DNA from 4 places in the Variovorax sp. 01N425 genome. Region 2 is predicted to be linked to each of the others. Evidence: predicted binding sites of a transcription regulator. Region 2 holds the regulator's gene; each other region holds the start of a gene.

Region 1 (7,235 bases), on a different contig from region 2:
CCTTGGCGTTCATCGTCGTGCTCGATGCGGCCAGCTTGCGTCGCCAAGTAGGCAAGCACGCAATGTTTCTGAATAAGCTGCACCCCCCCACGGTTGAGAGTGCGCCTTTGCGCGAGCGCATGGGGCACAGCCGGGTTGAGATTGGAGCTGGCATTCTCGTTGGCATCGCAGTTGCAATCCTGATGACACGCTTGATCAGTCCCGTAACCTGAGATTGGCTAACCGATCGCTGCATCCCTGGAGCAAGACTGACTCCGAGAGAGACGTTTCCCAAAATTTCACAGTCTTCCTCCCGGATTACGCAAGCGTTCAACTCGCCAATTGAAGGTCAGATGGGCCCTATTCTCTAGCAAAATGCAAGCACAAGTCAGCAGGCGGGGCACTTTGTCCGCAAAGTCTGCCAATGAAATTTTTTCTGACTGTGTCGAGCGATTCCACTCCCACTTCCACCATGTAGCGATGTGCCTTAGCGTATTCAGCTTGCCCCTCTGACCAATTGCCAACACCATAGGATGCGAGCGCCTTGTAAAACCAAGCCAATGAATATACCGGCCCATAAAATGTCGCCAGCTCCCCATTAACCCGGGCTTTTTCGAAGTCCTTTATTGCGACATATGCTTCTGTTAGAGCCGTGTAATAAACGGACTTAAGTTGGGCCGGCAAGATTGAACCTGCTCCTTCCTTCGCATTCGGATACTTGCGCTTGTACTGACCAGAAAATTCATCCATTGCGCCTTCCAACACCTGGATAGCTTGAGAATACTGGTTATTTTTCCCAAGAACTCTTGCCTCCAGAATTGCCGCGGGCAAATCATTCTCCATTCCCTTGCGGTCGACTTTTTTCGCATGCTGTAGTATTTTATCAGCGAGTTCAAATTGCTGGTACCGCACTGCCGCGCCCGCGTAACCAATATTGGCCACATAGAAGTTGGGATTTGTATCATAGGCCCACTTCCACAATGTCAGATCGTTCCGCCAAAGTGGCGCAGTGAGACGCACATTCATTCCCGCGATGACAACCCACAGCGACGCAAAGATTAAAATCGACGGGAGGGCGATTTTTTGCATGGACGGCGAAAGCATCGCTTTATTCAGTGGAATGCTGACGGCGGCCATGCTAAAAAAGGCCATCGGAAGGACCAAAAATCGCTCGTGTCCAATATTTCCACCAATGGTGAGCGGAATAATGTTAGAGACAGGGAGCAAGCAAACCACCCCGATTAGAAGAAAAACCCCGAAAGAGTTTCTTTTTTTAATTAAGTAGATCGCGCTCGCCAAGAGCAGCACCACAGCAAAAATACCAATGCCCACATCCAAGCTCGTCATGTCCTTGATGGAAAATGGATGGTGCGGAGACAGATTGGAAAATGGCCACAGAACCATTCTCGCGTAGAACAATAGAGTATGCCCAATGAAGGCGATGTGGGCTGCGCCTCCTGCGCTTCCCGAGCCAAAGCTATTTGCTACATCGGAATCCACATGTGCGAGTTGTGGGAAAAAAAAGGACTTCACGCCGATATAAAACAAACCCACCAATCCAAGGGACACAATCGATGCAAGCACCCCTGACCTCTCCAGATAACCTTTTACCTCACTGATATTTTTTTGCTGAAGCCCCCTGATGCCTTCTATTAGCAAAAGAACCGCGGGCAGCGTTACAGCCATTTCCTTACTGAAGCATGCACAAAAATAAAGCGGCATTATCAAAAGTATCCGCTTAGCGCCATCAAAGCTCAGGTATACCCAGAGGCACAGCAGATAGAAAAATGTCACCATGAGATCAAAGCGTCCAGCGGCCCAGGCCACTGCTTCGATAAGAGCCGGATGAACGCCGTATAGGGTCATCGCGATCAGCGCGAGATATGTTTTTTTTCTCTCGTCTGGAAGCTGACTCAAGCGCATAAAAATAAGGCCGACCAGAATGGTGTTTGCCAAGTGAAATAGTAGGTTTATCGCATGCGAAACGATCGGATTGACTCCACCTACATAAAACTCCAATGCAAACGTCGCCAAGGGCAAAGGGCGAAAGTACGTAGTTCCCGGAATAATCGGTTTTACAAGTCCTTCGATTATTAACGCGGGGTCCCTCAAGTAAGGACTATTAATAAATAGCTCCCAGTCGTCCCACGCATAGCTGTTTCCAAGTACCGCGGGCATGTAAAGTGCACATATTCCCGCCACCACTAGGAGCAGCAATAATCCAACTATTCTTTTCGGTGCAGGCAACTGGGTCATTTTCAAATTAAATGCATAAAAAAAGAGCCGCTCACTAGCGGCTCTTTGTTGAATTAAGTCAACTTAGGAAGTTTTGCGGCACTCGGCAGGCACATATTTTGCCTCCAATGTGCCAGCGGTACCAGTGCCATAGGTCGAGCCGGCCGATTTGCAGTTCCAAGAAATCGAACCATTCGACGGGATCGTAGAAGCGCTCGTGGTACCGCTGAGTGCGGAAGCTGTTGGTCCACCATCAACAGGCGTCAGGATCAGCGTCTTTCCGCCACCGCTGATTGCCGAGGCGTACGTAATGGTAATCGCGCCCGTATCTGCCGCGATAGCAACGGAATCGACGTTCCTGGTCGCGGCAGGAGCGGTCCAACCCGACGAGAATGGGGCACCGTTCGCCGCGTTTTCTGCGATCGCCGTCTTGGCGCTGGCTGCAAGCGACAAGCCTTCCGTGACCTTTGCGCGCACGGTGTAGTCCTGGTAAGCCGGCAAGGCCACAGCAGCCAAGATACCGATGATCGCCACGACGATCATCAATTCGATAAGGGTAAAGCCGGCCTGTGCGCGGCGGGCGATCTTGCGAACGTTCATGAGAAAACTCCAGGTTGGTTTGTACAGCCCGGGAACCAAGCCCGGAGCGCACTACCTTCCGCAGCATCTGTGCCATCCCGCTTGCGAGCCCCGGAACCGCCAAAACCGAGCACTTTGCACTCAATGCGGTTACATCGAGTGACAGAAACTGCTTCAAGATGCTACAGAGCGTGACAATTTTGTCAGCCCGCCGGGCCCCACCGCCTCAAAAAGTCAGCACCCCATCCGCCTTCAGCCACCGTATATCCCGCTGCGCCAGCCCCGCCACCTGGTGCCCGGCCAGATGCTCGATCTGCCACATGATCTCTTCGGTTTCCGCCGGCTTGGTGTGGGTGATGTAGATCGGAAACTGCTTGCCCGGGTCGATGTGGGCCAGCTCGTCGGCCAGGGCGCGCGGCGACAGGTGCAGGCTGCGTTCGGCCAAGGCCTGCTCGCGGTTGCTGAATGCGGTTTCTATGACGAGCATGGCCACGTCCAGGGCGTTGAGGCGGTCCCAGAAGGGGGTGTTGCGCTCGGTGTCGCCGGTGAAGACCCAGTTGGCGCCGCCCTCGGCGCGGCTCACGGCAAAGCCGCAGGCGGGCACGGTGTGCACGGCGGGCAGCACCTCAATGCGCTTGGGGGCGGCGGTGCCCAATTGCAGCACCTGGCCCACGGCAATGTCGTGAAAGCTCACGAAGGGGGCCTCGGGGCTGGGGATGCTCTCGAAGTCGGGCCAGATGACGTTGTTGAACACGTGCGCGCGCAGCGCCTCGATGGTGGCGCGCAGGGCGTGCACGCGCAGCGAGCGGGTGCGGCGGCCGCCGACGGCGTCGAGCATGAGGGGCAGGGCGGCGATGTGGTCGAGGTGGCAGTGGGTGAGCACCACGTCGTCGATGCCGGCCATTTCTTCAAGCGTGAGGTCGCCCACGCCGGTGCCCGCATCGACGAGCAGGTCGGTGTCGATCAGGAACGAGGTGGTCCGGCAGTCCTTGGCAATGGCGCCCGAGCAACCCAGCACGCGAACCTGCATTGTGAGAGCCCCTCTGCTTGTGTCTTCTGCCGTCATTTGGTTTCGAAGCGGGTTGCGCCGTCCCATTCGGGGTCTTGGGGCCGCAACGCCATGGAGGCTAATCGTTGTGCGTAGAGCTGGTAAAGGACTTTTTTGGCATCCGCGGCCAGCAGTGGATCCAGCAAGTTCCGGCCCATGGCCCAGTCCTGGCGGCGGTAGGCGGCCAGCACTTCGGCCCAGCGCTGCAGCTGGGCGGATTGCTGCAGTGCGGCAGGGCTCTGGGCCTCTGCCTGCGTGGTGGCGCCGAGCGGCGTGAACACGGCCACGGCCTGCGCGCGGCCCTTGACGAGCACGCTGTCGAGCTCCTGCCAGACGAAGCCGGGCGCGAGTTCGCGGGTGGCGCCGCTGGCGACGATCTCGACGCCGTAGTGCACGCTCAGGCCTTCGAGGCGGGAGGCGAGGTTGACCGCATCGCCAACGACGGTGTAGCTGCGCCGCGCGGCCGAGCCCATGTCGCCCACGCTCATGACGCCGCTGTTGATGCCGATGCCCACGCTGATCTCGGGCCGCCCGGTGGTGCGGTGGATGTTGTTGATGTCGCGCACGGCCTCGGCCATGTCGAGCGCGGCGCGCACGGCCAGGGTGGCGTGCTCGGGGGTGTCGATGGGGGCGCCCCAGAAGGCCATGACGCAGTCGCCCATGTATTTGTCGACGGTGCCGCGGTGCGTGCTGATGACGCTGGTGAGCCGGTTGAACACGTTGTTCAGGAAGGCCTGCAGTTCGGCCGGGGCCATCTGCTCCGACAGGCGGGTGAAGTTGCGCATGTCGCAGAACATGACGGTCATGTGCTTGCTCTCGGCGCGCATGCTGTAGCGGCCGGGGGTGACGAGCATTTCCTTGACGAGCTGCGGCGGCACGTAGGTGCCGAAGAGCCGCACCAACCCGCGGCGCGCGCGCGACTCGATGAAGTAGCCCCAGCCCATGTTGAAGGCAAAGGCGAGCACCGCCATGGTCAGCGCGGAGGCAAGCGGCAGCACGAGGCTGTGGCGCTGGTAGAGCCAGGCATTGACGCCGACCAGCGCCGCGACGGTGGCAATGGCCAGCACCACGGCGCGCGGGGCGGGCAGCAGCGACAGGCCCAGCGCGAGCACGAGCCCCGCGGCCAGCACGCTGAGCACTTCATAACCCGGGGCGTAGTCGGGCACCGCGAGCAGGCGGTGGTCGAGCATGGCCGAGACGATGTTGGCATGCACTTCGACGCCGGGGAAGGCAGCGCCGACGGGGGTGGCGCGCAGGTCCTGCAGGCCCGGCGCGGTGGCGCCGACGAGCACGATGCGGTCCTTCAGCTCGCCGGGCGCGAGCCGCCCTTCGAGCACGTCGCCGGCGGACACGTAGCGGAACGATCCGCCGTGCGCGCCGCCGGGGCCGCGGAACGGCACCTGCATGGAAGCGGCTTCGTTGACGGGGATGCGCAGGCCCCCGACCAGCAGGGACTGGAGCGGCGGCGCGGCGCCGCCGGATCCGCCGGGTGCAAAGGCCGGCCGCACGGGCGGCGAGCCGCTGGCGAGCCGGTAGACGGCCAGCCCCAGCGATTCGTAGTAGCCGGGCCGGGCGCGGTCGCCCTCATAGCGGGCGATGAGCGGCACGGCGCGGATGACGCCGTCGCCGTTCGACATGACCAGCGTGTTGAGAAAGCCCGCCGCCGGCGCAGCATCGGCCAGCACCGGCAGGCTGGCGCCAAAGCCGTTCCAGGCGGTGGCATAGCCGCGGCCCGGCGGAAAGGCCTCGGCCTGCAGCACGGGGGCCGGCGGCAGCTGGCCCTTGGCGCCGGGCTTTTCGGTGCGCGTGAAGTAGTAGCCGAGCGCCACGCGCTGGCCCTGCATGGCGGCGGCAAAGATGGCGTCGTTGTCGAGCGTAGGGGCGAGCCGGTCGATTTCAGCGGCCAGCCCCGGCATTTCGCGCAGCGGCCCGCGTGCGATCTGGCGCAGCTTGTCGAGGCCGGAGCTGCGGTCGGGCTCGACGAACATCACGTCGAAGCCCAGCGCCGCCGCCTGCTGCCGCCCGGTGAGCTCCCGGGTGAGCCGGGCCAGCTTGTCGCGCGACCAGGGCCATTGGCCCTGCCGGGTGAGGCTGGCGTCGTCGACGTCGACGATCACGATGCGCGGATCGAGCGTGCCCGGCATGGTGGCGCGCAGGCGGGTGTCGTAGATCAGGTGGTCGAGCCGGTCGATGGCATCCAGGCGCCAGAGGCCGGTGGCATGCGCGAGCGCGAGCAAAACCGGCAGCAGGGTGATGGCAATGCGCAGCCCGTGGCGCCTCATGGCAGTCACCGGCGCACCCTGGGCGCCGCTGCTGCTGCGCCGCAAGAAAGATCAGACCCGCACGAACTGCATGCGCGTGGCGCCGCCAAGCTCGAGCACGTCGCCTTCCTGCAGCCCGACGGGCTCGGCGCCGAGCGGAGCGCCGTTGAGCGTGACGCCGCCCATGATGGTGGAAGCCATGTAGCTCTGGCGGCGGCGCGTGACCACGGCCACCGCAACGCCGGGCTTGCCGATGGTGGTGACCACCTTCTGCAGCGGCACTTCCTGGCCCTGGTCGGTGCCCGAGAGAACGCGCAGTGCGGGCATGCCCAGTTCGAGCAGCGCGCCGGCTTCGGTGGGCGCGGCCGACAGCGGAACGGAAGCCGCGTAGTCGCCGCGCGCAGCACCGCGGGGGGAACCGGCATCGGCGGCCGCGCTGCTGCGGGCGCGGAAGTGCAGGCGGCAGCCGCCGATTTCGATGACGTCGTTGTCCTTGAGCTTCTGCTGCTTCTGGACGACGATCGCATTGACGTAGGTGCCGTTGGTGCTGTTGAGATCTTCAATTTCGACTTCAGCGCCGCGCATGTGCAGCACGGCATGCTCGCCGCTGACCGCGAGATTGTCGAGCACGATGTCGTTGTAGGCGCGCCGCCCCAGCGTGGTCCGGTCCTTGGCAAGCGCCATTTGCCCGATGACAGTGCCATCGATCGAAATGATCATCTTCGGCATTGCCGACTCCCTGAATGCATGTTTTTATTCAGGCGCACTGCCAACGCGCGCCCTGGCCAGGACAACTGAAATATTGTCTCGGCCGCCATTGTCGTTGGCAACGGCCACCAGAAGTGATGCTTTCTGCTGAAGCTCGACATCGTGATTCAAAAGCGTGAAAAGCTGCGCATCCGGGACCATCTCGCTGAGCCCGTCGGAGCAGAGCATATAGAGATCGTCGGGCCTTGCGGTGTGCTCATGCATCTCGAGCACCACCTGCGGCTCCACGCCCATGGCACGCGTCACCAGGTTGCGGTGCGGGGAGATCAGCGCTTCCTCGGCGGTGATGGCGCCGGCGTCGAGCTGCTGCTGGCGCAGCGAGTGGTCGCGCGTGAGCTGCTCGAGCTTGTTGTTGCGAAGGCGGT
Region 2 (7,235 bases):
CCAGCGTCCAGATCAGGTCGAGCTTGCCGGCATCCAGGTCTTCGGCGATTGGGCTGTAGCCGAGCAGGTCGTTGGGCGCGGGCCGGGGCGGCGGCGGCGTGGTGTCCGGGCCGGTGGCGGTGTCGAAGCGCTTCTGCAGCTCGTCACGTGTCAGCGCGCTCGCCACCACCGACTGGACCGGCCGCACATAGACGCTGTTCCAGTACTGGTCGAACAGCGCGCCCAGGCGCGGAATCAGCGCGCCGGCGACGAAGGTGTCGAGATCGAGAAAATTCTCGCCCGCCGTGCGCCTGAAATACTGGTTGCCGATGTTGCGCCCGCCCGCCACCGCCATCGCGCCATCGGCGATGAAGAGCTTGTTGTGCATGCGCCGGTTGACGCGGCTGAAGTCGAACAGCGAGGCGGTGAAGCGCCTGAGCAGGCTGCCGCGCCCGGCCGGAAAGGGATTGAACAGGCGCAGCTCGACATTCGGCGTGGCGGCCAGGCCGAGCAGCAGCTCGTCCTCGCCCGAGGTGTAGAGATCGTCCATCAGGAGCCGCACGCGCACGCCGCGCCGGGCCGCATCGCGCAGCGTGCGCAGCAGGTAGCGGCCGGTCTCGTCGTTCTCGATCTGGTAGTACTGCACGTCGAGCGTGCGCTGGGCGCGCCGCGCGAGCTGGATGCGGGTGTCGAAGGCAAAGTCGCCGCCCGGCATCAGGCGGAAGCCGCTCAGGTCGGGGTCGGGCTGCGAGGCCTGCGCGATCTTGCCGAGCGCGGTGTCGGCCGAGGCGGCCATGGCCCGGGTGGCCGGGCGCGGCGCCTCGTCGGGCAGGGTGGCGCAGCCGGCGAACAGCAGCACCGCCGCCATGGCGAAGACCCATTGCCCACAGCGCGACAGCAGGCGACGGGCCATCGGCGGCTTTCTACAGCGCCTTGCGGAGGTTGGCGGGCGCGATGCGCAGGGCCTCGCGGTACTTGGCCACGGTGCGGCGCGCGCACTCGATGCCCTGCTCCTTGAGCATCTCGGAGATCTGGCTGTCGGACAGCGGCTTCTTGATGCTCTCGGAGCTCACGAACTGCTTGATCAGCGCGCGCACCGCGGTGCTCGACGCATTGCCGCCGGTCTCGGTGCCCAGCGCCGAGCCGAAGAAGTACTTGAGCTCGACCGTGCCGAAAGGCGTGGACATGTACTTGGCCGTGGTCACGCGCGAGATGGTCGATTCGTGCAGGCCCAGTTCGTCGGCAATCTCGCGCAGCACCAGGGGCCGCATCGCGAGCTCGCCGTGCACGAAGAAGCTCTTCTGCCGCTCGACGATGGCGTTGCTCACGCGCAGGATGGTGTCGAAGCGCTGCTGGATGTTCTTGATGAACCAGCGCGCCTCCTGCAGCCGCTGCGACAGCGCCTGGCTGCCCTCGCCCTTGTGCGACTTGAGCGCGCCGGCATAGATGTCGTGCACGCGCAGCCGCGGCATCACCTCGGGATTGAGCATGACGCGGAACTTGGCATTGGTGCCGCGGCCGACCTTGGTGACGATCACGTCGGGAATGACGATGTTGCGCTCGACGTCGACAAAACGGCGGCCCGGCTTGGGCTCCAGGCGCGAGATGACCTGCAGCGCCGAGCGCACCAGCTCTTCGTTGGTGCGCGTGAGCGTGGCCAGGCGCTTGAAGTCGCGCCGCGCGAGCAGCTCCATCGGCTGCTTGCAGATGGCGATGGCGGTCTTGCGCACCAGCGCCTGTTCCTCGGTCTCGCTTTCGCTCGCGAGTGCGCGCAGCTGGATGCAAAGGCATTCGCCCAGGTCGCGCGCGCCGACGCCGGCCGGCTCCAGGCTCTGCAGCAGGCCGAGCGCCACCTGGAAGTGGTGCACCAGCTCGTCGAACTGGTCGTTGTCGTCGCCCGCGAGGCCCGAGGCCAGCGCCGGCAAGGAGTCTTCGAGATAGCCGTCGTCGTTGAGCGATTCGATCAGGAAGCGCAGCGCGGCGCTGTCGTTCTCGTTGAGCCGCAGGCTCAGCGCCTGCCGGTGCAGGAAGGACTGCAGCGACTCCTGGCTGCGCGCGAGTTCGGTGGCGTCGGCGCGCTCGTCGTCGCCCAGGTTGTTCTGGCGCGCGGGGGCATCGCTGCCCCATTCGCTGTCGTCGGGCGCCATGTCGACGGTGCCGTCGCCTTCCCAGTCGGGCTCGCGCTCGGTGGCGTCGGCGGCAGGAACCTCGGACTCGGCCGTGGAGGCGGTTTCGCTCGAAGTGCTGGTCGTGCTGCTGGCCGGGGCCGAGCTGAATTCGCCCTCGGCGGCTTCACCGGCCTCGTCGCGCGGCACCGGCGTGTCGATGGCGTCGAGCCCGAATTCCTCGCGCGCGGCTTCTTCCGCGGTGCGTTCGAGGAACGGGTTCTCGTCCAGCATCTGCTCCACTTCCTGGCTCAGTTCGAGCGTGGACAGCTGCAGCAGCCGGATCGACTGCTGCAGCTGGGGCGTGAGCGCCAGGTGCTGCGAAACGCGAAGGGACAGCCCTTGCTTCATGGAGACCGACTCCTCCCTTACATCCGGAAGTGCTCGCCGAGGTACACCCTGCGTACTTCGGCGTTGTCGACGATCTCCGAGGGTGTGCCTTGTGCCAGCACATGCCCGTCGCTGATGATGAACGCGTGATCGCAGATGCCCAGCGTCTCACGCACGTTGTGGTCGGTGATGAGCACGCCGATGCCGCGCTCCTTCAGGAAGCTGATGATCCGCTGGATCTCGATCACCGCGATCGGGTCGATGCCGGCAAAGGGCTCGTCCAGCAGGATGAAGCGCGGCTGCGTGGCCAGCGCGCGGGCGATCTCGACCCGGCGCCGTTCGCCGCCCGAGAGCGCGAGCGCGGGCGAATCGCGAAGATGGTCCACCCGCAGGTCGGCCAAAAGGCCCGAGAGGCGCTCCTCGATGCGCTGCCTGGTCAAGGGCGCGGGCTTGCCGCTGGCGTCGGGTTCGCGCTGGAGCTCGAGCACGGCGCGCACGTTTTCCTCGACCGTGAGCTTGCGGAAGATGGAGGCTTCCTGCGGCAGGTAGCTCAGGCCCATGCGCGCGCGCCGGTGGATCGGCATGTGGGCGATGGGCTCGCCGTCGATGGTGATCTCGCCCGCATCGGCCCGCACCAGCCCCACGATCATGTAGAACGAGGTGGTCTTGCCGGCGCCGTTGGGGCCGAGCAGCCCGACGACTTCGCCCTTTTGCACGTCGAGCGAGACGTCCCGCACGACCTTGCGGCTGCCGTAGCTCTTCTGCAGGCCGCGCACCACCAGGCGGCTGCCCGGCGTGCCGTCGGCGTTCTGGGTTCCAGCGGCTTCGATCACTTGCGCCTTTCCCCGTCGCCGCCCAGCGTGGTGGTCGAGCGCAGGCCGGCACCGGGTGCCGGCTGGGGCGCGGCCGCCGCCGGCGCGGCCCGTCCGCCGGCGGGCGCCGAGGCCCCGGGCGCCGGCGCGGTGGCGCTCTTGGGCGTGAGGATGGTCCGCACGCGTCCGCCTGGGGGTGCGTTCACGCCCGTGTTGGGCGGCACGGTGGAACCGTTGACCGTGTAGGTGTCGTTGCTCTGGTCGTAGACGATGAGCGCGCCGGTGCTCTCGTCGTTGGGCGTGGCGCCGATCAGCCGGCGCATGACGGCATTGCGGATGAACTTGACGTTGTCGGCGCGGCTGTCGTATTCGATGACCTCGGATTCGCCCTCGATCCACTCGTCGGGCGCATTGCGCTTCTGCTTGTAGTAGGCCCTTTTGCCGGGCGCCGCCGTGACCACGCCGTACTGGTAGCCCTCGGCGTCCTGGCGCACGTCGATGCGCGCGCCGCGGATGATGATCGTGCCCTTGGTGACCAGCACGTTGCCCGTGAACACGCTCGTCTGCTTGAGGTCGTCGTAGCGCATTGCATCGGATTCGATGTTCATCGGCTTGCTGCGGTCGGCGGTCTCGGCCAGCGCGCCCGAGGCCAGGCCGGCCAGCAGCAGCGCGCCGGCGGCCAGGCGGCGGATTCGGCGAACGAAGGGGGTGGTGTGGGGATAGGAGGGCAATGTCATAGAGGCACGAAACTTGCTCTGAACCATTGTATGCGGCGGATCAGCACCAGCCACCAACGCCGATGAAAAAGGCCCGCCGAAGCGGGCCGGTGTCCCCATCGGGAGACACCGCGGAACCGGCTTCGCCGGGCCGCAGGTGCCGCCCCTGCAAGGGGGGTGGGCGCAGCGGACACGAAGTGCCGCGCAGCCTGGGGGTTAGCCCTTTTTCGCTTCGCCGATCAGGTAGTTGGTAACCTGCAGCGCCTTGGTCATGTTGCCGGCCAGTTCGCCGTCCACGTACCAGCGCCCGTTCACTGCCAGCGCCGGCACGCCGGCCACCTTGTAGGCGTCGGTCAGCTGCGCGGCGCGCTTGGCCTTGCTGGCCACGCCGAAGGAGGTGAAGACTTCCTTGAACTTGGCGCCGTCCAGGCCGTTGGCCCCGGCCCAGGCAATGATGTTGGCATCGCCGTTCACGTTCTGGCGCTGCTTGTGGATGGCGTCGAAGACCTTGGGCTGGAATTCATCGACCTTGCCCATGGCTTCGAGCGCGTAGTACAGGCGCTGCTTGGCCTCGACGTCGTTGCCCACGAAGGGCACGGGCACGCGGCGGAACGCCACTTCCTTGGGCACCGTCTTGAGCCAGGCTTCCAGCTGCGGCTCGAAGTCGTTGCAGTGCGGGCAGTTGTACGAGAAGAACTCGATCACCTCGACCTTGCCCGCCGGCGCGTCGACCGGCACGCGCTTGTCGAGCACCAGGTACTCGGTGCCGGCCTTGGGCGCGCGCGCCTGGGCGTGTGCGGTGTTGCCAGCCAGCGAAAGCAGGCCCAGCGAGGTGGCGGCCAGCGAAAAGTCACGACGTTTCATTGAAAGAGTTCTCCTGTTGGGTACGGCAGACTGAGCCGGCGCGCCGCGCGGAGTTCCCGCGTGCGGCATGCCCAGGACAATCCTGGCGGCGGCCCATGCCGCGCGGCGAAGCTTAAAGAATATCCGCGGCGCCTGCCGGCAGGCTCAGCGCTGCACGCGCACGAGCGCCGATTCGAGGCCGCCGCTGTCGAGCCGCTCCTTCAGGCGATCGGCCTCGTCCTTCTTGTTGAACGGGCCCGCGCGCACCCGGTAGACCGTGCGGCCGGCCTGCTCGCGCTCGGTGACCCGGGCCTCGACACCCATCAGCGACAGCTTGGCGCGCTGCGCCTCGGCGTCGTCGGTGGTGCGGAAGGCGCCCGCCTGCACGAAGTACATGAACGGATCGGCACCCGCCGCCGCGCTGTTGCTGCTGGGCGCAGCGGAAGCCGTGGTGGTGCTGCCACTGCTGCCGCCGGCGCGCGCGCGGGCCAGGTCGCCGAGCGGATCGTTCGATGGCGGCAGGGAATTGGCCTCGGCCGGCACCGGGGCCGGGCGCGCGGGCTTCGGAGCCACCACCACCGGCACCGGCGGCGCGGGCGGCGGGGCCGTGCCAGGCGCCACGGCGGCGGTGTCGCCGCCGGCGGGTGGCGCCACGGGGCCGGCCGCAGCCGGCGGCTTGGGCGCGCCGGCCTTGCCCGCCAGCGGCGCGTTGGGGTCCCAGTCGCGGTTCTTGCGGGCTTCGGCTTCGTCCTGCTCGGCACCGCCGCGCTGGGTCTTGGTCACGAACGGGATCGGCACCTTGGTCACGTAGACCGCGATGCCCAGCGCGACACCCAACCCCAGCACCAGGCCGACGATGAGCCCGATGACGATGTTGCCGCGTTGTCTGGTTGTCTTCTTCATAGTCAGTTCACATCTTGCTCGGCGCACTCACGCCGAGAATCGCGAGGCCATTGTGCAGCACCTGCGCGGTGGCCGCGACGAGCGCGAGCCGCGCCAGCTTGACCGGCTCGTCGTCGACCAGGATGCGCTCGGCGTCGTAGTAGCTGTGGTAGCTGGCCGCCAGTTCGCGCAGGTAGAAAGTGACGTCGTGCGGCGCGAAATCCTTGGCGGCGGCCGTGAGCATAGCCGGGTACTTGGCCAGGAGCAGCATGAGCGCCTGCGCGGCCGGGCTTTCGAGCGGCGACAGGTCCACGTCCTTGAGCGCGGTGGCGTCGCCGCCCCAGCCCGCCAGCACCGAGCAGATGCGCGCATGGGCGTACTGCACGTAATAAACCGGGTTGTCGTTGTTCTTGGCCACCGCGAGGTCGACGTCGAAGGTGTATTCGGTGTCGGGCTTGCGGCTCAGGAGGAAGAAGCGCACGGCGTCGGTGCTGGTCCACTCGATCAGGTCGCGCAGGGTGACGTAGCTGCCGGCGCGCTTGCTGATCTTGACCTCTTCGCCGCCCTTCATCACGCGCACCATGGTGTGCAGCACGTAGTCGGGGTAGCCCTCGGGAATGCCGACGCCCGCGGCCTGCAGGCCGGCGCGCACGCGCGCGATGGTGCCGTGGTGGTCGGTGCCCTGGATGTTGACCACCTTGTGGAAGCCGCGCTCCCACTTGGCGATGTGGTAGGCGACGTCGGGCACGAAGTACGTGTACGTGCCGTCCTGCTTCTTCATCACGCGGTCCTTGTCGTCGCCGTAGTCGGTCGACTTCAGCCACAGCGCGCCGTCCTGCTCGTAGGTCTTGCCGGCGGCCACGAGCTTGCGCACCGCCTCCTCGACGCGGCCGCTGGTGTAGAGGCTCGATTCGAGGTAGTAGTTGTCGAAGCGGACGCGGAAGGCCTGCAGGTCCAGGTCCTGCTCGCGGCGCAGGTAGGCCACGGCGAATTCGCGGATGGAGTCGAGGTCGTCGATGTTGCCGCTGGCGGTGTATTCGCGGTCGTCCGACTTGACGGTCTTCTTCGCCTTGAAGTCTTCGGCGATGTCGGCGATGTAGTCGCCGTTGTAGGCGGGCGCCTTTTCGCCGCTCGGCCATTCGGGGTCGCCGGGCTTGAAGCCGCGGGCGCGCAGCTGGGTGCTGTGGGCCAGCGTCTGGATCTGCACGCCGGCGTCGTTGTAGTAGAACTCGCGCCAGACGGTGTCGCCCTGCGAGGCGCGCAGGTTGCAGATGGCGTCGCCGAGCGCGGCCTGGCGGCCGTGACCGACGTGCAGCGGCCCGGTCGGGTTGGCCGAGACGAACTCGACCAGCACCTTTTCGCCGGTGGCGGGCTGCTGGCCGAAGGCGCCGCCCGCGGCCAGCACCTCGCGCACGATCTGCTGCTTGGCAGCCGTCTTGAGGCGGATGTTGAGGAAACCGGGGCCGGCGACCTCGATGGCTTCGACCCATTGGCCGAAAACCGGGGTG
Region 3 (7,235 bases), on a different contig from region 2:
TTCAGCCGAAGCGCTCGAGCGTGACCAATGGACGGTTCCGCAAGGCTTCGATCCCTACCGTCCGCTCTTCAAGGTCAGCCTGGAAGGCGACGACGGTCTCGAACTGTACGTCTCGCGCACCGCCGCCGAAGTGGTGCGCGACACCCGCCGCAGCGAGCGGTTCTGGAACTGGATCGGGGCGGTCCCGCACTGGATCTATCCGACCGTGCTCCGGCAGTTTCCGCAAGCGTGGAACCAGGTGGTCGTCTGGCTGGCGATTCCTGGCGTGGTGCTGGCCGCGACCGGACTGGCGCTGGGCATCTGGCAGCTGTTCCTGAACCGAACGCGCTGGATTCCCTATCGCAAGGCCTGGATGCGTTGGCATCACATCGCGGGCCTGGTCGCCGCGGTGTTTACGCTCACCTGGATCTTCTCGGGCCTGATGTCGATGAATCCCTATGGCGTGTTCTCGTCACGCGGGCTATCAGCTGCCGAGCGCGAGCGCTGGCTCGGCGCCGACCGGGGTGCCGTCGTGACGCCGCAGCTTGCACTGGCTGCAGTCGCGACCCGGGAGGCCGGTGCGCAGGCGTTGGAACTCGAGCGGCTTCGAATCGACGGGCAAGTCTGGTACCGCATCCAGGGCACGCACCGGCGGTGGTGGGTGCGCGCGGACGACGCGAGCGCCGTATCGACATTGGATCCGGCGCTGCCGGATGCGCTGATGGCGGGCGTCCTGCGGCATCTGCGCGGCGTAGACGGGCCTGCGTCAAGCGTCGTGCGGATCGATCGCTATGACAATGTCTACTACGCGAAGAATCCGGCCTCGGCGGAGGCGCTGGACACCCGGCCGCTGCCCGTCTGGCGCGCCCATTGGCACGACGGCACGGACCTGTATGTCGACGCCGCCTCGGGCAAGGTGCTGTTGCGAGTCGACCCGTCAGTGCGTTGGCAACGGCTTCTTTACCAAGGATTGCACAGTCTCGACTTCGAACCGCTGCGCGAACGGCCCTGGTTGCGCGAAGCCCTGGTGCTGATTCTTTCCCAGCTCGGGACGGCCCTGTGCATCACATCGTGCGTCATTGGATGGCGCGCGCTGTCGCCCAAGAGGGAAAGCGGACGACGCAAGGGAATCGCTCGTTAACGAGGAGACACGTTTCGTGGCCAAATATCGTGCTGCCGCCGCCAAGCCTTTGCTGTGATTGCCGTCCGTCACGCTGATCACCGTAAAGACCTCAAACAACGACTTATAGAAACAGCTCTACCCCCGGTCCCATTACTTCGCGGGAAAGCATGAGGATCTTAGACATTTCACGATCGCAGCCGCGGCGAAGGAAGACTTGGTCACGCTGTTTTGGAGCCCGGTAGAGGACGGTCAATCTGGACCGAATGGGCTTCGTTTCGTGTCCCGCTCAATGGCTGAATAGATCCATTGGCGTCCCGTGCTCTCGCGATGATGCTCACCAGGCCCGGCGTCCGCGCCAGTGCAAGCGTCGCCGCGAACTGCTGCCATTCGAATTCTTGGCGGGGCCGGACCTCAGCCTCTTGCCAGGTTGCCCCGCCATCAGCGCTGAGCGCCACGCCACCGATGCCGTTGTTGCTCCAGGCCCAGCCCTTGACTTCCACATCAACCGCATCCGTGGAGAGGGTGTCGCCGTGCACCGGATGGGTGATCATCGAATTGGGTTCGACAGCCCACACCGGCTCTCGATCGACTTTGCCTTCATGCTCGCTGTCGCGGTTGTACCAAAGGGTCGTGAAGGGGGAGTTCGCACGCCCGTCTTGGACCGACAGCCGACAGAGCCACTTTGTCATGTTGGTGCCGAACCAACCTGGAACCACCAGGCGAACAGGCCCACCCCGCTCGCGGGTCAGGGGTGCGCCATTCATCTCGTAAGCCACGAGCACTTCGCGCGAAAGCGCTTTCGAGATCGGCAGATCCTTGCGGTACCGGTTCATCGTGCGGCCGCCGAACTCGCCGCTGTCCAAACCGTCCGACCAGACATGGGTGGCACCCGTCTCGAGCTGGGCATGCTCGAGCAGCACAGCCAGCGGCACACCGGTCCATCGGACGTTGCCGACGCGCCAGAGGTTGCCGTCGGCCGGTACCAGGGGGCTGCCGAAGCATTCGTGGAAAGCCGTGACGGAGACAGAAGGCAGCCGCCTGAGACCGTCCAGCCCGATCGAAAAAGGCCTGCGGACGAGCCCGTCCACTTGCAGCCGCCAGCGCTTGGCGTCGACTTCGACGGAGCCCATGTGGATGGTCTCGAAGAGCTGCGCATCGGCGGTGACGAAGTCGCGCAGCCCTGCAGGGGCGGGTGGCGGCTTCAGATGGAATCCGGGAGACCGGCCAATGATGACTGATCGCTCCGCGCCTTCAGGCAGCGGTGGCAGGAAATCGGAGCTACTCATCCAGCACCCCGGCAATCATCTCATCGTCGAGCAGCCGCGGAAACTGCGGATCGGATGGCCCTGACCAGGCAACCGGCTCGTGGCGGCGGCGTTCGACACCCAGAGAGAAGACGTCGAATCGGTTGTAGTAGCCCACCACGTCATGGAACTGCTTTGGCTCGATGCACTTGTTCAGGTCGAACTCGGCATAGGCGATCCCTTCCTCGTTCTGGAGCGTGTCGCCGATCTGCGTGCCGGTGGGGTCCACGAACATCGATGCGGCGCGCGGCGTGCCGTCGACCACTTCTGCCACGGTGGGATCGCGATCCACCAGAAAGTCACGCATCGCCTTGTCCATGAAGCTCGCGCAGACGATTCCGAACGCCTTGGCTTCGAACGAATGGGCGGACGCCCGGATGCGGTTTGCCGCAACGTTGTCGAAGTTTCCACCTCCCGTTGGCTTGCGCGTGGGCCACATCGGCGGCCAGCTGGAGACATGGATCTGCTCCGCCTGCGCCATGAGCGAGAAGCGTGCGAGCGGGTTGGTGTTCTCGCCGCAGATCAGTCCGCCGATGCGCCCGAAGCGGGTCTCGGCGACGCGAAGCCCCTGTCCGTCTCCGGCCGCCCAGACCAGCTTCTCGTAGAAGGTCGGCACCAGCTTGCGATGATGGTTGAGCAACTCGCCCGTTTCGCCGATCAGGATGTTCGAGTTCCAGATGCAGCCGGCGCTGACGGTGCTGCGTTCGCTGATGCCCATCGACACGCACACGCCAAAGCGCTTGGCGGCCGCGGCAATCAAGGCCACCTCGGGCCCCGGCACGTAGACGCTGTTCTCGACCATGGCCTCGAACAGATCGTGGTTGTAGATGGGCGCCCACAGTGCCGCCCACACCGGGAACGCCGGGATATACGTCTCCGGAAACGCGATCACCTGCGCGCCATGGAGGGCTGCTTCCTTGATGATGGACACGGCCTTTTCGGTCGTGGCGGTCTTGTCGAGCAGTACTGGCGCTGCGTGGGCGGCGGCAACCTTCACCCGGGGCAATGAACTCATGTCAGGTACTCGCTGTGCGTTGCTGAGGCCCACAGGATAGTTGCCGGTACAGCCGCACAGATGCTCGAAAAACGCAACAAGAGGTGCGTTTTTGCGACCTCCACGGGGCCATGCAGGATCTGTGCACAGCGGGTTGTGAATTTCCCGGCGGCTATTTGCACGGAACATGCTCACCATTGCCATGTCGCGGACCTGATCCGTTCAACCCACCCTGGAGGGCCCATGGACCCATCACATGAGTATGTTCGCCTTTCCCGCACCGGCCTCTGCGCATGTGGCAGTACCCACGGTGACGATGAGGAGTGCCTCGCGGAGAAGCCTGCGAACGCCGGCGATGCGCTGGCCGGCGCCATGGCCCAGGGCATGCTGCACGGCCTCTTTCCCGAGCGCGGCCTGCGGCGGGCATTCGTCAAGACGCTGGGGAGGGCAGGGGCGCTGGCCGCGCTCACGACACTCACGCCCCTGACCCAGCTTGCCGCCGTCGCGCAGGAGCGCAACAGCAAGGGCGCGCCGGAGAAAAAGCGGCTCGCTGTCGGCTTCCTGCCCATCACCTGCGCGACGCCGCTGATCTATGCGGAGCAACTCGGACTCTTTCCGCGCGAGGGGCTGGAACTGAGCCTGCAGAAGATCGCCGGCATCGCGCTGATCCGCGACAAGATGGTCAACGGCGAACTGGACATCTCCCAACAGGTGATGCCCGTTGCGCTGGCCATGTCGGCCGGCATCGGCGGCGCCCCCATTCCCACCCGTGTGATGACGGTGCTCAACCAGAACGGCAATTCGCTGGTTCTTGCGATGAAACACAAGGACAACCGTGACCCGAAGAACTGGAAGGGCTTCAGGTTCGCGGTGCCGTTCGAGCAGTCCCATCAGATGCTGCAGCTACGCCACTATCTCGCATCGGCAGGGCTGGACGCGGACCGGGACGTCTCCTACCGCGTCGTTCCTCCGTCCGAGTACGTTTCCAACCTTCGGGTGGGCAACATCGACGGCTTCTTCGGCGGCGAACCCGGCGGGCAACGGGCCGTGTACGAGGGGGCGGGTTTCATTCACCTGGTCTCCAGCGAGATCTGGCCGGAGCATCCTTGCTGTTCGGTCACGGCAACCGAGGCCTGGATCAAGGCCCATCCGAACAGCTTCATGGCCGCCTACCGCGCGATCATCGCGGCGAGCCTGCATGTGTCAGAGCCCGCCAATCGCGCGGGAATGGCCAAGATCCTTGCTCAGCCGCAGTATCTCAATCAGCCCGAAACGGTCGTGGACCAAGTCCTCACCGGCCGGTATGCCGACGGACTTGGCAACGTGAAGACGCTGCAGCGCCGCATCGACTTCCAGCCCTTTCCTCACTACTCGAGCGCGGTGTGGCTTCTGACCCAGATGCGCAGATGGAACATGATCAAGGAGGACCTGGACTACAAGGGTCTCGCCCGGCAGGTCATGCTGGCCACCGATGCAAAGCGTCTCATCGAAGAGCGCGGCGGCAGGGCACCGGAGGTCGGATTCCGCAAGGAAACCATCCTGGGCAAGAGCTTCGACTCCGATCGTCCCGCCGACTATCTGAAGTCGCTGGGCAAGGCGTGATCATGCAGGGCGCGATCTCGACCTCACGCTCCTGGCTGGCCACCTTGGTCATCGGCTTGCTCTTGCTGGCCGTCTGGCAGGCACTCGCCTCCAGCGGTGGCGGCAGCGCGCCGGCGGAGCTTTCAGACTACGAAAAGCTGATGGGCAAGAGCCCCGGTGTCTCCGTGGAGCGCTCGGCCATTCCGACGCCCGTCGACGTGTTCAAGCGCGCGGGCGAATTGTTTGCGGATCCGTTCCGTCGCAACGGCGAGAACGACCTGGGCATTGCCTGGCACTTGCTCGACTCGCTCAGGCGTGTGTTCAGCGGCTACGCCCTGGCCGTGCTGGTCGGCGTTCCCCTGGGCTTCTTGCTGGGACTGGTGCCATGGCTGGGCCAGGCGCTGAATCCCTTCATCCAGCTGCTGCGGCCCGTCTCCCCGATGGCCTGGATGCCGCTTGCGCTCTACACGCTGAAGGACAGCGGCGCCTCGGCGATCTTCATCATCTTCATCTGTTCGATCTGGCCCATCCTGATCAATACCCTGTACAGCACCGCGAGCGTGCGCCAGGACTGGACCAATGTCGGCCGCGTGATCGGACTCACGCCACTGGAGAGCGCGCGCAAGATCGTCTTTCCGGCGGCGGTTCCCATGATTCTCACGGGCATGCGCATCTCGATCGGCATCGCCTGGCTGGTGATCGTGGCGGCCGAAATGGTCGTGGGCCAGAGCGGGATCGGCTTCTTCGTGTGGAACGAATGGAACAACCTGCAGATCTCCAGCATCATCGTCGCCATCGTGATGATCGGTGTCGTCGGCCTGGTGCTCGACCAGTTGCTGGGCGCATTGATGAAGCAGCTGAGCTTCCGTGAATGAACGGGCAGACGATGCTGCGGCCAACTTTCTCAACCGTTTCGACTGCCTCGACCGCAACGCCCGGGTTCCTGCGCGTTTGCGGTGTGCGGCAGACCTTCAGCACGCCCAAGGGCGAATTTCCTGCGCTCAGCGAGATCAACCTGGAGATTCGAAGAGGCGAATTCGTTGCATTGATCGGCCACTCCGGCTGCGGAAAATCCACGCTGCTCAATCTGCTCGCCGGGCTGGCATCGCCGACCGCGGGAACCGTCTCGTGCGACGGGGAGGTCATCCGGGGACCGGGCCCGCGGCGCGCGATGGTTTTCCAGAATCATTCGCTCCTCCCGTGGCTCAGCTGCTTCGATAATGTGCGCATGGCCGTGCGCAGCGTGTTTCGGGCCGAGTCTGGGTCCGCGATCGACCGTCGCACCGAGGCGGCGCTCGAGATGGTCGGCCTGGCGCAGGCTGCCCACAAGAAGCCCAGCGAAATTTCCGGCGGCATGAAGCAGCGCGTCGGTATTGCCAGGGCGCTGTCGATGGAACCGCAGGTCCTGCTGATGGACGAACCCTTCGGTGCGCTCGACGCGCTCACGCGCGCCAAGTTGCAGGACGAACTGCTCGGCATCGTCGAGAAAACCGAAAGCACCGTCGTCATGGTCACGCACGACGTGGACGAGGCAGTGCTCCTTGCGGACCGCATCGTCATGATGACAAATGGTCCCGCGGCCCGGATCGGGGAGATCCTGGACGTGCCGATTGGGCGTCCGCGCGATCGCGTCAGCCTGGCGACCGATTCGACCTATGCGGAGTGCAGGCGCGCACTGATGGACTTCCTGTACCGGCGCCAGGCGCATGTCGAGCAGCCCACGGGCTGAGTTCACCTTGGCGATCTTTCACGCCACTCTGCCCGGACTGGGAAGCGGCCATGTTCGGCTGTGCTTTCCCTTGTATTGCGCATCTCGATGTGAAATGCTATCCAAAAACCGACGGCCGGCCGGGCCGATGGAGCAGGACTGCATACGACAACGCACGAGAAGGCTGCATGACGACCAAGAAGGTACCCCTTGCCAACCTCGATTGGGACGACGTGCGCCTGTTCCTGCATATCAACCGCACCGGAAGTCTTTCCCAGGCGGCCAGGCAGCTTCACATCGATCATTCGACGGTCAGCCGACGGCTCTCGCAGTTGGAGCTGTGCCTGGGCGGCCCGCTTTTCGAACGTCACCGCACCGGACTCAAACCGACCGAACTGGCGCATGTCCTCGCACTGCAGGCCGAGAACATGGAGCGGGCCGTGTTGTCGCTGCAAGAGGAACTCGGCGGAACCGACAGGGAGCCTTCAGGCAGCGTGCGTATGGCCATGATGGAAGGGATTGGCACCACCTTCGTGGCTCGCCACC
Region 4 (7,235 bases), 120 kb from region 2:
GCAGCTCTGCAGCACGGTGGTGGCGAGCACGTCGCTGCCGTGCAGCGTGGCAATGTGCGAATAGGGCACGCCATCGAAGGTCTGCATCGCATAGAAGCGCGGCTGCTTCGGAAAGCTGATGCTTGCAATGGGAATGCTGCCGCGCATCACGCGGCTCATGCCCCGCGCATCGGGCGCCTCGGCCGTGAACGGCGAATGCCAGGCGCTCGAAGTGTGGACCGGCACCATGATCGTGTGGCCGTCCACCGTGACGGCCTTGTGGTCGGACGGGCCCGCGCCGCCGCGGCGGCTTGCCACGCCGGCCGAAGGATCAACCAGCCGCAACCCGAAGGACTGGAGCTCGGTCATCAGCTGCCGGCTGTCCGGTGGGGTCGTCGTGGTGATGGTGGTCATGGTCGGGGCTCCGTTGAGCGAGGGGTTGCGTGGGATGCATCGGCACGGTGGTCTGCGCCGGCCGGTCGTTGATGGCGAGCGACAGCAGCTCGGGCCGCGCGTAGTGGCCGACCGAATCCATCATTCGCTTGCGCTTGGCGATCAGCGCCATGTCGAGGTCTGCAATCACCATGCCTTCGCCCTCGGTGAGCGGCGGCGCAAGGTGCTTGCCCTCGGGCGAGACGATGGCGGTGTGGCAGCCGCCGCGCAGCGCCTTCTGCAGGCTGGCGTCGGGCGTCACGCTGCGGATCTGTTCGTCAGTGAGCCAGCCGGTGGCGTTGACCACGAAGCAGCCCGACTCCAGTGCGTGGTGGCGGATGGTCACTTCCATCTGCTCCGCGAAGATCGGGCCCACCAGCGAGCCCGGGAACTGCGCGCAGTGGATCTCCTCGTGCTGCGCCATCAGGGCGTAGCGCGCGAGCGGGTTGTAGTGCTCCCAGCAGGCGAGCGCGCCAACGCGGCCGACGGCGGTGTCGACCACCTTGAGGCCGGCGCCGTCCCCCTGGCCCCACACCATGCGCTCGTGGTACGTCGGCGTGATCTTGCGGCGCTTGAGCGCCAGCGTGCCATCGGCATCGAACACCAGCTGCGTGTTGTAGAGGCTGCCGTGGTCGCGCTCGTTCACGCCCAGCACCACGACCATGCCGTGATGCCGCGCACGCTCGGCCACGGCCTGCGTGACCGGCCCGGGCACGACCACAGCGCGCTCCGCCAGCGCGAGGTGCGGCGCACCCTGCAGCACCGGCGGCAGCACGAAGCTGAAGTAGGGGTAGTAGGGCACGAAGGTCTCGGGAAAGACCGCCAGCTGCGCGCCCTTGGCCGCGGCCTCGTCGATGGCGCCGCACACCCGCTCGAGCGTGCCGTCGGGCCGGTCGAAGTCGGGCGCGATCTGGATCGCCGCGGCACGCACGATGCGGGGTGGGGAGGCCATCGCTCGGGTCCTGCCTTACAGCGTCCAGGTGTCCAGGATCACGGCGCCCGCCTTCTTGTGCAGCAGCACGAGGTCCAGCACGTCGAGCGGGTTGATCGGCGTGATGCCCTCGATCAGCGCGCCCTCGCCGTGGCCGTACAGCGCCTGCAGCGCGAAGCGGCACGCATACACCTTGCCGCCTTCCTCCATGAACTTGCTGATCTGCTTGTTGAAGTTCTGGTGGCCCGGAAAGGCCTCGTCGCCCAGCGTCGGAAAGCCGCGCTGCACGCCCAGCGTCACGCCGGGGCCGTACAGCAGCACCGAGGTCTCGTAGCCCTTGCGCCTGAGGCGCGTGGCCTGCAGCAGGTTCACGAAGCCGATCGAGCCCTCGAAGGCCACGGTGTGGAAGGTGACGAGCGCCTTCTCGCCGGGCTCGGCCTTGACGTCTTCGAACACCTTCTCTTCGTAGTCGACGAGGAACTCGCCTTTCTCGTTGCGGGGGCGGGTGACTTTGGGCATGGGGTACTCCGGTTGAAGAAAAAGGGGATGAACGCAGGTCCTGCGTGCCTTTCTCTTTGCAGGCGATGTGCCAGCGCCCGGCGCGGCGCGTGCGATCAATGCGCGATCAATTCGCCGGGATGCGGCCTGCACGCCCGAAAACTTTTTTCGGCCGCACGAAAACCCCTCGGCCAAGGCGGCCGGCGCGGCCCCGCCTGCACCGGGAAGACGCATCCGCCATGCGATCAATGCACCCGATCAACGGGGTTGATCGCACCTGATCGAGGCATCCGGCCCCTCTGGAGCGGGCGCGATTCCTGCGTGCCTGATCGTTGGCCCGATGCAATCAATGGATGCAATCAACTTTGCCGATGACCACGATCACCGCCCACTGGCGCAAGCAGCTGCGCAACACCGCCAAGCCGGCCTACCTGCTGCTGGCCGAATTGATTGCCGACGACATCAAGACCGGCCGCCTCGCCGTGCGCGACCGGCTGCCCACCTTGCGCGAACTCGCGGCCGAGCTGGAGCTCAACTACACGACGGTGGCACGCGGCTATGCCGAGGCGCGCAAGCGCGGCCTGATCGATTCGCGCGCCGGCACCGGCACCTTCATCCGCTCGGGCAGCCCGAGCCTGCGGCTGCGCGGCGGCAGCGGCGCCGAGATGACGATGAACATGCCGCCCGAGCCCGACGACCCGCACCTGATGGCGCGGCTGCACGACAGCGCGAGCCGCGCCTTCGCCGAGGCCAACCTGCACGACCTGCTGCGCTACCAGGACTTCGGCGGCACCGCGCACGACCGCGAGGCCGCGATGCACTGGCTGCGGCCCTTCGTGCCCGACGCGGGCATCGACCGCATCCTCGTGTGCCCGGGCATCCACGGCGTGCTCACGGCGCTGTTCTCGCAGCTCGCGCGGCCGGGCGAGCTGATCTGCGTGGAGTCGCTCACCTATCCGGGCGTGAAGGCCATCGCGGCGCAGCTGGGCGTGCAGCTGCATGCGCTGCAGCTCGATGACGACGGCCCCATTGCCGATGCCTTCGAGCACGCCTGCAGGACGCTCAAGCCCAAGGCGCTCTATTGCAACCCCACGCTGCTGAACCCGACCGCGGGCACGGTGCCCCGCGCGCGGCGCGAAGCGCTGGCCGACGTGGCGCTGCGCTATGCGGTGCCGATCATCGAGGACGACGCCTACGGCATGCTGCCGCGCCAGACGCCGGCCGCGCTCGCCACGCTGGCGCCCGGGCTCACCTACTACGTGAGCGGATTCTCCAAATGCTTTGGCGCGGGACTGCGCAGCGCCTACGTGTGCTCGCCCACCGTGGTCCAGTCGCAGCGCCTGGCCGGCGCGATGCGAGCGACCACCGTGATGGCCTCGCCCATCACCAACGCCTTGACCACGCTGTGGGTCGAGGACGGCACCGCCGAGGCCATGCTGCAGGCGGTGCGCGGCGAATCGATGGCGCGGCAGGCGCTGGCCGCGCGGCATCTGGGCGGCAGCGGGCTGCAGGCGCATCCCGAGGGCTTCCATGCCTGGCTGCCGCTCGCGCCGGGCTGGAGCCCGGTGGAGTTCGCCTCCTACCTGCGCACGCAGAACGTCGGCGTGGTGGCGAGCGCGGCCTTCTCCACCGATGGCGATCCGCCCGAGGCGGTGCGCATCTGCCTGGGCGGCCCGATGTCGCGCGAGCAGTGCGACCAGGCGCTGCGGCTCATTGCCGACACGCTCGCGCATCCGCTGCATCCGCACGCCACGCTGCGCGGCGGCTGAGCGCGGTGGCCGTGCTCAGGCGCAGTCGAGCTTCAGTGCCTCGATGCGGCCGCCGAAGCCGAGCTTGCGCATCAGGCCGCCCTCGCGGCTGTTCGCGGGAAAGTCGACCGTGCGGTCCTTGAACATCGCATGCTCGTACACCTTCAGCGTGGCGCGCGGGCCCACGCTGACGCTGTCGATGTCGCGCTTGAGCTGCCGCGCGGTGCCGCGGTCCATGCTCTGGACCTCGGCCGGTCCCACCAGCGTCAGCATGTCGCCCTGGAAGTTGCGGCCGGTATAGAACTGGGCCCAGCAGCCCGAGGCCAGCGCGGGGTCCTCGATGCGCACGGGCACGAGCAGGATCGTGGGATCGGGCCGGTTGTCCGCGGCGGCGGTCGGGCTGGCCGAGCGCGTGGGGCCGGGCATGTGGGAACAGGCGCCGAGCGCCACGGCGCCGGCAATCATGAGGTAGCGGAAATTCTTCATTGGTTCATTGGATGAGGATGGTGGTTGCTTGCGGTTGGGAAAGCAGGCTCTTCAGGCTAGCGGCCACGGCTGCCCGCCGCGTAGGAGCAAAGCCCAAGCGCCCGTCCCCGCGCCGCGACGGCGGCGTTTGCCGCGCACAACGCCGGGCGGCAAATCTCCGCGAATGGCTGCGGCCCGGATGCGCCCCTTTCCTACGCCGGCCGGTGCTGCGGATGTCCAGTCTGGCGATTCGCACCCATCCAATTCTTTTCTTGTTCATCATCGAAGGAAGCCATGGCCACGAGCAGCATCCTGGGAGGCGAACGCCCGCCGGAGGAACCGAAGGGGACGGACGTCGACAGCCTGGGCCCCAGCGACACGAGCGACAGCGGAAGCGACGTGCGCACCTCGCGCGAACGCAGCGCCATTCCCGAAGACGCCGCGGAAGGCGCCATTCCCATTTCGCATGAAAGCAGCACCGATGCCGAGGGCACCGGTGAGCGTGCGTCGGCGGACGCTCCGCCGTCAGCGCCCGATGCGGACATCCTGCCGGACCGCACCGAGGACGCGGGCTCGCCCGACGAGCTTGCCGGCACGGAAGAAGAAGAAATCGACGGCGACAACGACGACGAAGCGGAGGACGCCGGCAACAAGCCCGCTTGAGGCGAGTTCGGTGCAACGCCATGCACGGCCAACTTGACTGCGCGCTCCACGGGCTCCAGCAGCTTGCCTATGCCCGGATCACGCGCGAATTCCACCAGGCCTGGCAGGCGAGGACGGACTGTCCCGCGTCCTGCGAAGCCGCCATCGGCGAGTCGCATCGCCGGGTGCAGCAGTGCGAGCAGGTGCTCGCGCAGCTGCGCCTGCTGATCGACGATCCGCACCAGATCGCGGAAATCAAGATTGCGCGCGCGTTGTACCTGCGCCTGCTGCTGGAAAGCGCGCCCGTGCGGCTGCAGTCGTGGAGCGACAGCGAGAGCTTCGACGACATGCCCAAGTCGCACCTGTTCGAATGGATTTCCTACGACTTCGAACGGCTCGAACTGGCCGAGCTCGAAGGCTCCATGACGCCCGAGGAAGCCGCTTCGTACGCGCAGGCGCTCGACGCGCGCGCCAGCAGCAGCCTGCGCGAGGAGTGAGCGCGCGGCGGGCGGGCCTTCACTCAGCCCCGGCCCAGCACGATCGCGCCGTCCTGGATGTAGCGGTCGAATTCGAGCTTGGGAATGGCCGCGGTCAGCGACTGGCCCTGGTCGGTCCAGGTGAGCACGACGCTGTCGTCGGCCATCATGATCTGGCAGTTCCCCTTCGGGATCTTCAGCTGCGGGCCGTCGCCGGCGCGAAAGGCCACATCGCCTGCGATGCGGGCGTCGATCTGCGTGGTGGAAGTCATGGTCTTGATCTGCCTTGCTTGCTATTGCGGCGCGGGGCGCGCGTGGCGGTGGCTGCCGTCGCTGCGCTGCTCCTTGGAAGGATCGGCATCGCGCGTGGGTGCGAGGCCGCCGGGCGAACCCGCCGAGGGCGGCCGCGAGGTCTGCGTGCGCGCGCTGGCCGGGCCCTGGTCGGCGCCGAGCTGGCGCTGGTCGGTCGCGCCGGCGGGCTGGTCCGCGGGGCGCGTGGCCGGCGGTTTTTCCGCATCGCTCATCGGCGGAGCGCGCGTGCCCTTGGGCGTGCCGGTGGGCTGGGCGACCGCGGCCATGGCGGCCAGGGCCATGGCGGCTGCCGCGAGGCCGCATTGGAAGAAGCGCAGTGGTTTGCCGTGCATGGAGGAGTCCTCGAAAAGAAGAAGCTGCAAGCCTCCTTTCTCGCGCAGCCTGGCCGCGTGCTTGTAGGCAGGGACAGCATTCCCGCGCCGGTGGCAGGCCTGCGCGCGACTCGCTTGCGCCGAAGACGCGCCGCTTTCCTACGCGCGCCGCCGCCAGCGCGGCGCACGGTGGAATTTTCTTTCTAGCAAAGGAATCCACAGCGTGACCCAAAAACGATCCACCGAATCAGCGAATGCACCGGCCTACGGCCGCCCGTGCCCGCCGAGCGCAGCATGAAGCGCGAGGCCAGGACGCCGGCTGAAAACGGCGAGCCCATGGGCCCCAACAACGGCCCGGCCATCACCGAGCAAAGAAAGCCGCCCACCCCCGGCGATGCCGCGGTCGGCGAAAGCGGCAACCACGGCAGTTCGCCGGGCAGCCAGCCCGGCCGCCCCGAGAAGGCATTGCGCGAGGAATGATGAGCCGCCGGTGAATGCATCGGGGCAGCCCACCCCGAAGAACGCTTACAGCGGACGTCAGGCGGCACCGACACCGGTCCTTCTCCGCTCGAACACCATTTCTTCATGGAACCAGCGCACGCAGTGCAGCAGCTGGCGCTGGCAATTCTCAACCTGCCTCGATCTCGACGAGGCCTACGAAGGAGTCATGACATGGCCAACTACACGAACACCGCGGACACCGCCACCACCGAGGACGTGGTCAAGGTGCTGAACGATCTTCTGGAGAACTCGCGCGACGGCGAATACGGCTTCCGCGCCTGTGCCGAGGAGGTCGACTCGCCGCAGCTCAAGCAGGTCTTCCAGAGCCGCTCGGCCGAATGCGCCAAGGCGGCAGCGGAACTGGTCCAGCTCATCCAGCGTTTCGGCGGCTCGCCCGACAAGGGCGGCACGGCGACCGGTGCCATGCACCGCGGCTGGGTGCACGTGAAGGGCACGGTGGGCGCCAACAGCGCGCTCTCCATGCTCGAGGAATGCGAGCGCGGTGAAGACGCCGCGGTGGCGCGCTACCGCAAGGCGCTGAAGGAGGACTTGCCGGCCGACGTGCGCGCCGTGATCCAGCAGCAGTCCGAAGGCGCCAAGCGCAACCACGACCAGATCAAGCGGCTGCGCGACGAGATGCGCAGCAAGAGCAAGTAAGTCACAAGGGGCAAGGGACTGCGCCGCCCGGCAGGGCCGCACGGGGCAAAATGGACATCGTCCTGCAACTCCGGCGGCCTTGTCCTTGACCTCCATTCACTACGACCTCGCGCGCTTCGATGCCGCCATCGTCGATCTCGACGGCACCATGGTCGACACCCTCGGCGATTTCGCGGTGTCGCTCAACCACATGCTGGGCGACCTTTCGCTGCCGCCGGTGGCACCGGCCGCCATCGAGAAGATGGTAGGCAAGGGATCGGAGCACCTGATTCTTTCGGCACTC

What was found. The regulator sigma-54, encoded in region 2, starts transcription at its own class of promoters, with help from an activator protein. The targets are predictions, from matches to a motif close to TGGCANGNAANCTGCTTT.
Region 1: AC1DSC_RS04575 (pilin) is a predicted target of sigma-54. The motif match lies at 2,872-2,889, and genes of this name have one in related genera.
Region 3: AC1DSC_RS17235 (CmpA/NrtA family ABC transporter substrate-binding protein) is a predicted target of sigma-54. The motif match lies at 3,577-3,594, and genes of this name have one in related genera.
Region 4: AC1DSC_RS23565 (MSMEG_0572/Sll0783 family nitrogen starvation response protein) is a predicted target of sigma-54. The motif match lies at 1,917-1,934, and genes of this name have one in related genera.

The regions. Positions count from the first base shown of each region.
Region 1 covers NZ_JBFTRJ010000002.1:303,344-310,578, reverse strand. The annotation lists gene AC1DSC_RS04585 (divergent PAP2 family protein) at 1-212, shown strand, start outside; gene AC1DSC_RS04580 (tetratricopeptide repeat protein) at 340-2,235, opposite strand; gene AC1DSC_RS04575 (pilin) at 2,299-2,814, opposite strand; gene AC1DSC_RS04570 (3',5'-cyclic-nucleotide phosphodiesterase) at 3,020-3,823, opposite strand; gene AC1DSC_RS04565 (CHASE2 domain-containing protein) at 3,856-6,132, opposite strand; gene AC1DSC_RS04560 (FHA domain-containing protein) at 6,175-6,831, opposite strand; gene AC1DSC_RS04555 (Stp1/IreP family PP2C-type Ser/Thr phosphatase) at 6,856-7,235, opposite strand, start outside.
Region 2 covers NZ_JBFTRJ010000014.1:126,487-133,721, forward strand. The annotation lists gene AC1DSC_RS24050 (phospholipase D family protein) at 1-892, opposite strand, end outside; gene AC1DSC_RS24055 (RNA polymerase factor sigma-54) at 903-2,495, opposite strand; gene lptB (LPS export ABC transporter ATP-binding protein) at 2,513-3,307, opposite strand; gene lptA (lipopolysaccharide transport periplasmic protein LptA) at 3,304-4,023, opposite strand; gene AC1DSC_RS24070 (thiol:disulfide interchange protein DsbA/DsbL) at 4,219-4,866, opposite strand; gene AC1DSC_RS24075 (SPOR domain-containing protein) at 5,011-5,748, opposite strand; gene argS (arginine--tRNA ligase) at 5,756-7,235, opposite strand, start outside.
Region 3 covers NZ_JBFTRJ010000009.1:13,051-20,285, forward strand. The annotation lists gene AC1DSC_RS17220 (PepSY domain-containing protein) at 1-1,120, shown strand, start outside; gene AC1DSC_RS17225 (molybdopterin-dependent oxidoreductase) at 1,321-2,388, opposite strand; gene AC1DSC_RS17230 (carbon-nitrogen hydrolase family protein) at 2,381-3,421, opposite strand; gene AC1DSC_RS17235 (CmpA/NrtA family ABC transporter substrate-binding protein) at 3,644-5,002, shown strand; gene ntrB (nitrate ABC transporter permease) at 5,005-5,856, shown strand; gene AC1DSC_RS17245 (ABC transporter ATP-binding protein) at 5,868-6,710, shown strand; gene AC1DSC_RS17250 (LysR family transcriptional regulator) at 6,878-7,235, shown strand, end outside.
Region 4 covers NZ_JBFTRJ010000014.1:8,936-16,170, reverse strand. The annotation lists gene AC1DSC_RS23575 (MSMEG_0568 family radical SAM protein) at 1-348, opposite strand, end outside; gene AC1DSC_RS23570 (Nit6803 family nitrilase) at 311-1,363, opposite strand; gene AC1DSC_RS23565 (MSMEG_0572/Sll0783 family nitrogen starvation response protein) at 1,379-1,861, opposite strand; gene AC1DSC_RS23560 (aminotransferase-like domain-containing protein) at 2,212-3,609, shown strand; gene AC1DSC_RS23555 (beta/gamma crystallin domain-containing protein) at 3,625-4,074, opposite strand; gene AC1DSC_RS23550 (hypothetical protein) at 4,348-4,716, shown strand; gene AC1DSC_RS23545 (hypothetical protein) at 4,737-5,192, shown strand; gene AC1DSC_RS23540 (hypothetical protein) at 5,216-5,443, opposite strand; gene AC1DSC_RS23535 (hypothetical protein) at 5,465-5,815, opposite strand; gene AC1DSC_RS23530 (hypothetical protein) at 6,089-6,274, shown strand; gene AC1DSC_RS23525 (ferritin-like domain-containing protein) at 6,467-6,952, shown strand; gene gph (phosphoglycolate phosphatase) at 7,038-7,235, shown strand, end outside.